Regions from separate parts of the Arthrobacter sp. D3-18 genome, predicted to be linked through region 3. Evidence: riboswitches for the same ligand, from Rfam matches in the RefSeq annotation. Region 3 holds a riboswitch; each other region holds the start of a gene.
What was found. Region 3 has a riboswitch for S-adenosylmethionine ahead of M1D89_RS17975 (hypothetical protein). Riboswitches for the same ligand answer to the same signal wherever they lie in the genome.

Region 1: linked by a shared signal. The riboswitch ahead of metX (homoserine O-acetyltransferase MetX) and the one ahead of M1D89_RS17975 (hypothetical protein) in region 3 are both predicted to bind S-adenosylmethionine.
Region 2: linked by a shared signal. The riboswitch ahead of M1D89_RS10265 (aminotransferase class V-fold PLP-dependent enzyme) and the one ahead of M1D89_RS17975 (hypothetical protein) in region 3 are both predicted to bind S-adenosylmethionine.

What each region holds. Positions count from the first base shown of each region.
Region 1 covers NZ_CP096440.1:2,999,634-3,001,891, reverse strand. The annotation lists gene M1D89_RS16025 (bifunctional o-acetylhomoserine/o-acetylserine sulfhydrylase) at 1-1,020, shown strand, start outside; SAM riboswitch class IV at 1,183-1,299, shown strand; gene metX (homoserine O-acetyltransferase MetX) at 1,315-2,258, shown strand, end outside.
Region 2 covers NZ_CP096440.1:1,750,809-1,753,066, reverse strand. The annotation lists gene hisN (histidinol-phosphatase) at 1-803, shown strand, start outside; SAM riboswitch class IV at 984-1,097, shown strand; gene M1D89_RS10265 (aminotransferase class V-fold PLP-dependent enzyme) at 1,130-2,258, shown strand, end outside.
Region 3 covers NZ_CP096440.1:3,453,050-3,455,307, forward strand. The annotation lists gene M1D89_RS17970 (sodium:solute symporter family protein) at 1-913, shown strand, start outside; SAM riboswitch class IV at 1,307-1,426, shown strand; gene M1D89_RS17975 (hypothetical protein) at 1,443-1,754, shown strand; gene M1D89_RS17980 (hypothetical protein) at 1,751-1,942, opposite strand; gene M1D89_RS17985 (VIT1/CCC1 transporter family protein) at 2,198-2,258, shown strand, end outside.

The sequences.
Region 1 (2,258 bases), 450 kb from region 3:
GCAGGCGACCACATCGTAGCGAGCCCCAGCCTGTACGGCGGCACGTACAATTTGCTGGCGCACACGCTGAAGAAGTTCGGCATTTCGGTCACGTTCGTGGAGGACCCGGACAACCTGGACCAGTGGCGGGACGCCGTCCAGCCGAACACCAAGCTGTTCTTCGGTGAGGTGGTGTCCAACCCCCGGCAGGACGTGCTGGACATCGAAGGCATCGCCCGCACCGCCCACGAGGCCGGCGTGCCCCTCATCGTCGACAACACCCTGTCCACGCCCTACCTGATCCGTCCCATCGAGTGGGGAGCGGACATCGTGGTCCACTCCGCAACCAAGTACCTCGGTGGTCATGGTTCCGCAATCGCCGGTGTGATTGTGGACTCCGGCAACTTTGACTTCGGCAAGGACCCGGAGCGCTTCCCTGGCTTCAATACCCCTGACCCCAGCTACAACGGCCTGGTCTACGCCCGGGACCTGGGCAAGGACGGTGCACTGGGCGCCAACCTCTCCTACATCCTCAAGGCACGCGTGCAGTTGCTTCGGGATCTCGGCTCTGCCGTGTCCCCGTTCAACGCCTTCCTCATTGCCCAGGGCCTGGAGACCTTGAGCCTGCGCGTGGAACGCCACGTTGCCAACGCCACCAAGGTGGCCGAATGGCTGGAAAACCACGACGACGTCGAATCGGTCGCCTATGCGGGCTTGCCGTCCAGCCCGTGGTATGACCGAGGCCGGAAGTACGGTCCCAAGGGCACGGGTGCCATCGTGGCCTTCAACATCAAGGGCGGCGTAGAAGCGGGCAAGCGCTTCGTGGACGGCCTGGAGCTGCACTCGCACGTTGCCAACATCGGTGATGTCCGCTCGCTGGTCATCCACCCGGCGTCGACTACCCACAGCCAATTGACGGTGGAACAGCAGGTGGCTGCCGGCGTCAACCCTGGCCTCGTGCGCTTGTCCGTGGGCATCGAGCATGTCGATGACATCATCGCCGACCTCGAAGCCGGCTTCCGGGCTGCCAAGGGCGCCTAACGCCGCGACCCAAAGTATCAGCCCGACTGCCGCCCGCGTCGACGATTATTCGCCGGGCGGCAGTTACGGGTGCTCGTTCGTGAACGAAGTCACCCCAAACCGTCACACTGTTGTCACATTCTTCGCCAGAACCGCCCTGCATTTCCTAGACTCTTCGTATTAGGTCATGAGTGCCAGCACACAGCCCCGGCTTGCTGGCCGGCAACCCTCCTCCGCGGTGGGGTGCCCCGGGTGAAGACCTGGCCTGTTCGCACGCAAGGCGACGGGCAAGCGCGAGGTTAAGGTGTCAAAGGAATGACCATTACTGCTACAGCCCTTCCAAAATCCGGAGAAGAAGACGGAACCGTCAAGTACGCCGGTATCGGGCCGTTGGAACTTGAAGCCGGCGGATTCCTCCCCGACGTCGTCCTCGCGTATGAGACCTGGGGACAACTGAACGCCGATGCCTCCAATGCCGTGCTTATCCAGCACGCGCTGACGGGCAGCACTCACGTAGCCCGTGGAGCCACCGACGAGGAAGGTTGGTGGGAGCAACTGGTTGGGCCGGGTGCCACCATCGACACCAACAAGTTCTTCGTCATCTCCATCAACATCGTGGGCGGTTGTTATGGCAGTACCGGCCCATCATCGGAAGCACCGGACGGACGTCCTTGGGGCTCACGTTTCCCGTTGGTCACGCTGCGCGACAGCACGGAGGCTGAGGCACGCCTCGCCGATGCCTTGGGAATTGATGCCTGGCACGCCGTTTTGGGGGGTTCAATGGGAGGTGCCAGGGCCCTTGAATGGGCTGTTACGTTCCCTGACAGGGTCAAACGCTGCGCCGTAATCTCGGTGGGCGCCTACAGCACGGCCGAGCAGATCGCCTTCGCGCAGGCCCAAACCTTGGCCATCCGGCAGGACCCGAACTTCAAAAACGGCGACTATTACGGCGGCACTGCACCTGAACATGGTTTGGCACTGGCCCGACGCATCGCCCACATCACTTACCGCTCAGCCTTGGAGCTGGATTTCCGCTTTGGCAGGGAAGCCCAGCACCAGGAGACACCACTCGCCGCCGCAGTGTTGGGGGAGCGTGGCCGCTACCAGGTGGAAAGCTACTTGGACCACCAGGGAACAAAGCTGGTCCGCCGTTTTGATGCCAACAGCTACATCGCCATCACCGAAGCCCTGATGTCCCATGACGTCACGCGTGGCCGCGGCTCCCTGGAACAGGCGTTGTCGCGCACCACGGCTGAGTT
Region 2 (2,258 bases), 1.7 Mb from region 3:
CCGTTTCCACCTACAATGATGACCTGCGCCTGGCCCACGTCCTCGCCGATTCAGTCGATGCCCAGACCATGGATCGCTTCAAGGCACTGGACCTGCAGATCGAAACCAAGCCCGACCTCACACCTGTCACTGACGCTGACAAGGCCGCTGAGGAAGCAATCCGCGGTCAACTTTCCCGCTCACGTCCGCGGGACGCGGTCCTCGGCGAGGAGTTCGGCAGCAGCGGTCACGGTTCACGTCGCTGGATCATCGACCCCATCGACGGAACCAAGAACTTTGTCCGCGGCGTCCCGGTATGGGCAACGTTGATCGCCCTCGTGGATGAAGGGGAACCTGTGGTGGGCGTAGTGAGTGCGCCTGCGCTGGGCAAGCGATGGTGGGCAGCCAAGGACATGGGCGCCTACATGGGCCGCTCCCTGGCCTCGGCAACGCGGCTCAAGGTGTCCAACGTTTCCCGCCTGGCCGACGCCTCCATGTCATATTCCAGCCTTTCGGGGTGGAAGGAACGCGGCAACCTGGATGAATTTCTGGGGCTGACGGAAGACATCTGGCGGACCCGCGCCTATGGTGATTTCTGGTCGTATTGCCTCGTAGCCGAGGGTGCAGTGGATATCGCCTGCGAGCCTGAACTGAACCTGTACGATATGGCAGCACTCGTCCCGATCGTCACCGAGGCAGGCGGCCGTTTTACTTCCTTGGAAGGAGAAGATGGTCCGTTTGGCGGTAACGCCCTGGCCACCAACTCGATCCTGCACTCCGAGGTCCTCAAGCGGCTAAATCCCGGACTGGACGACCTTCTCTGAGATGTCCATGCCTCGCCAGCCAAGCGGAGGGCGGAATATTCAACGGCGGATGACCCCTTTTGGTGGTCTCCGCCGTTTTTTATTCGGCGAAGAAGGGATTTCGCATTCGACGTAACAAAGGGCTTAACAAAAGGCAGCGGCTTTGGAAGCGTCCCCGGACGTGCCTTAGCCTTTTTTACAGGTCACGAGTGCCAGCGCTAAACCCCGGTTTGCTGGCCGGCAACCCTCCATTCGCGGTGGGGTGCCCCGGGTGACGACCCGGCCGGTCCGGAACGGATGCGGCAAGCGCGGATCTCCCTATGGGGGTCCCTCTTGAGTGAGGTTCCATGAGCACTGTCACGTTCAACCCCAACACCATTCCGTCCTTTGTTGAAGAATCCGCAGCAGAGACGACCACCGCTGCGCGTCCGCTTGCCGCGGTCACTGGCGCTGAGCTGCAGGCTCCGCTGATTCAGGGTGGCCACGTGCGCTACGCAAACTTGGACTACGGCGCCTCGGCTCCCGCCTTGACCATAGTTTCGGCCTACCTCAACGAGGTCCTGCCCTACTACGCCAGCGTTCACCGTGGTGCCGGGTATGCCTCCCAAATCAGCACGTCGGTGTACGAGAACTCGCGGAACATCGTCCGTGATTTCGTCGGCGGGCGGGCTGATGACTCAGTGATCTTCACACGGAACACCACGGACTCCTTGAACCTCCTGGCCGGATGCCTCCCGCAGGTGGACGGCGAATTCGCCGGCCAGGTCCTGTACTTGGACATCGAGCACCACGCCAACTTGCTTCCGTGGCAAGGAGTCCCCCACCGCAGCGTCGTCGCCGCACCAACCCTGGCCGAAACGGTGGAAAAGCTCGAGGCCGAACTTGCCCAAGGCGGGGTTAGCCTGCTGGCTGTTACCGGCGCCTCGAACGTGACGGGGGAGATTCTGCCCATCGCCCGTCTTGCTTCGCTTGCCCACGAATACGGCGCACGGATCGTGGTGGACGCTGCGCAGCTCGCACCGCACCGCCGGATCAACATCACCGAGACGGACGTCGACTACATCGTCTTCTCGGGACACAAGCTCTATGCCCCCTTCGGCGCGGGCGTCGTGGTGGGTCGCCCGGACTGGCTCGACGCCGGCATACCGCACCTTGCCGGAGGCGGCGCGGTACGTGAAGCGCGCCTGGACTCAGTCAGCTGGGCCACGGGCCCGGCGCGCCACGAGGGCGGCTCCCCCAACGTGCTGGGCGCGGCGACACTTGCTCGCGCCACCCAAGTCCTCGCAGGGCTGGACCAGGACGCGTGGCACGCCCACGAGTCCGCCATCCGCTCGTACCTGGTGAAGGGCCTGGAAGCCATCGATGGCGTGACAGTCCACAAGATCTTCGCTGACTCCCTGGACACCATCGGCGTGGTCAACTTCTCCGTAGAAGGTTTCGACGCAGGACTGGTCGCGGCCTACCTGGCGGCCGAGC
Region 3 (2,258 bases):
AGGTGGCCTCGACGGCATCCGAGCCCGCGTCGATGAGAGCTTCTTCGACATCGGCGGCATCGGCCTCCAGACGATCATCACTTACTTCGTCGTTTACACCCTTGGCCTCCTCATCGGCCAGGACATCTGGCAGCGCGTGTTCACCGCCAAGACCCCCACGGTTGCCCGTTGGGGCGGCGCTACCGCTGGCGTCTACTGCATCCTCTACGGCTTCGCAGGCGCCCTCATCGGCATGGCCGCCAGCGTGGCCCTCTCCGGCGTCGAAATCGCTGCCAAGGACGACGTCTACGCAGAGGTCGCTACCCGGCTCCTGCCCATCGGCATCGGCGGCTTGGTGCTTGCGGCAGCTGTGGCCGCCATGATGTCCACGGCGTCAGGCGCACTGATTGCTGCAGCAACAGTTGCCCGCGCAGACGTTATGCCTTTCGTTGCCAGCTGGTTCGGCAAGAAGGTAGACACCTCCGACTCCGACAACCCTGAGCACGACGTCAAGGCCAACCGTTACTGGGTCCTCGGACTGGGTATCGTTGCAATCATCATCGCCATCTCCACCAAGGATGTGGTGGCCGCACTGACCATTGCCTACGACATCCTGGTTGGTGGCCTCCTCGTAGCCATCATCGGCGGCTTGGTCTGGAAGCGTGGAACAGGCATCGCGGCTGCATGGTCCATGGCGGCAGGATCAGTGATAACCCTCGGAACCATGATCATCCTTGAGATCAACGCCGAAGTTCCCCTCGATGGCATCTACGCCAACGAACCCATCTACTTCGGTTTGATTGCCTCGGCTTTGGTGTACGTTGTGGTCTCCTTGGCGAGCAAGCCCACGGATCCGGCAGTCATGAAGGCTTGGACGGACCGCGTTGCCGGCACCCGAGTGGCCGAGGAAGAGCTCACCACCCCCGCTTCCTAGGCTGGCACTAAGCAAGGTTCAGGAAACAAGTAAGGTTCGACGGCGGCGCCTCCCCTTTTCGGGGCGGCGCCGCCGTTGCGTTATGTCCGGGAAGCATGCGTTGGAAGGCCCGCTCTACACACCAAAACCACCCCAAAGCGCGCAAAGCAGGCCCCACAACGCACACCCTCCGTTGGAAGGCCCGCTCTACACACCAAAACCACCCCAAAGCGCGCACACCGGGCCCCGCAACACACCCCACCAGTTGGAAGGCCCGCTCTACACACCAAAACCACCCCAAAGCGCGCACAGCAGGCCCCGCAACACAGCAGGCCCCGCAACACAGCAGGCCCCACAACAACACACCACACCCCCCAACGGGGCCCGGACAGCTATGGGATAGGGTGGTCCCAGCTTCAAGAGATGTGGTGCCAAGCTCCGACTGGCCACACACCAACCCCATGTTCACGGGTGGTTCGGATGAGGAAGCGGCCCGTCCCGGACCAGAGACAACCGAGCGGGCAAGAGCACTCCCCCAAGGAGCAGTCCCTTGCCGTACCAAGGCGATACCACTCAGGTAAACACAACGTCAGCGCGCACCCTCGCCAAAACCGCCACACGAACAGTGGCGGTGATTCCCGCCGTCGACCTCTTCCTGGGCACGGTGACCATCACTGCCAAGGCTGGAACCGAGCAGTTCAGACATGCCCAACCGCAACTTATCGCGCAGGCGTTGGCGCAAGCCGTCCGGCCGACGAGCTGGTGTGAGTCGTCCAAGACCCTAACGGTGACTGTTGCCGCCGTCGGCAAACGGGCGGGCCTCCAACGTCACTTCACACTGAGGCACGAGGAACAGGCTTAGATTTCCTCGTCTTCCTCGCGGAACTCTTCGGTTTCGTCAAGGGGGACAACGCGTTCGTCGTCCTCGGGGACGTCGACTTCCTCCACCCAGGGCTCGTCCACTTCCTGGTCTTCGGCGTAGTCGTAGGCCGGGTCGGACTCAATGGTTGTCCGTTCCGGGTAGTTGGCGTGTGATTCGGTGGTGTTCATGGTGCAACCTCCGTCTCTTGGGCCTGTTCTGGTGGGCGCTTCAGCCCGTTGACCCGAATGCAGGAATCCAGTGGCGGGAGGGTCCCACCCCTGTCCTTCCATCTGAGCACCGGCACAGGCGAGGGTCAAGGAAATTACGGTGCACCGAACATTCCAGTTACGGAATACCAGCCAAAAATCCGCGCGGATAAGCGGTAGTGTGGGGCGTGCAATGGGGCCGCAACTACCCCACCAAGCACAGGAGACAAAGTGCAGATGCACCAGGAATCCCATAGTTCGTCGAGCTCCGCTCCGGACCCAACCCCCGAATCAGCAG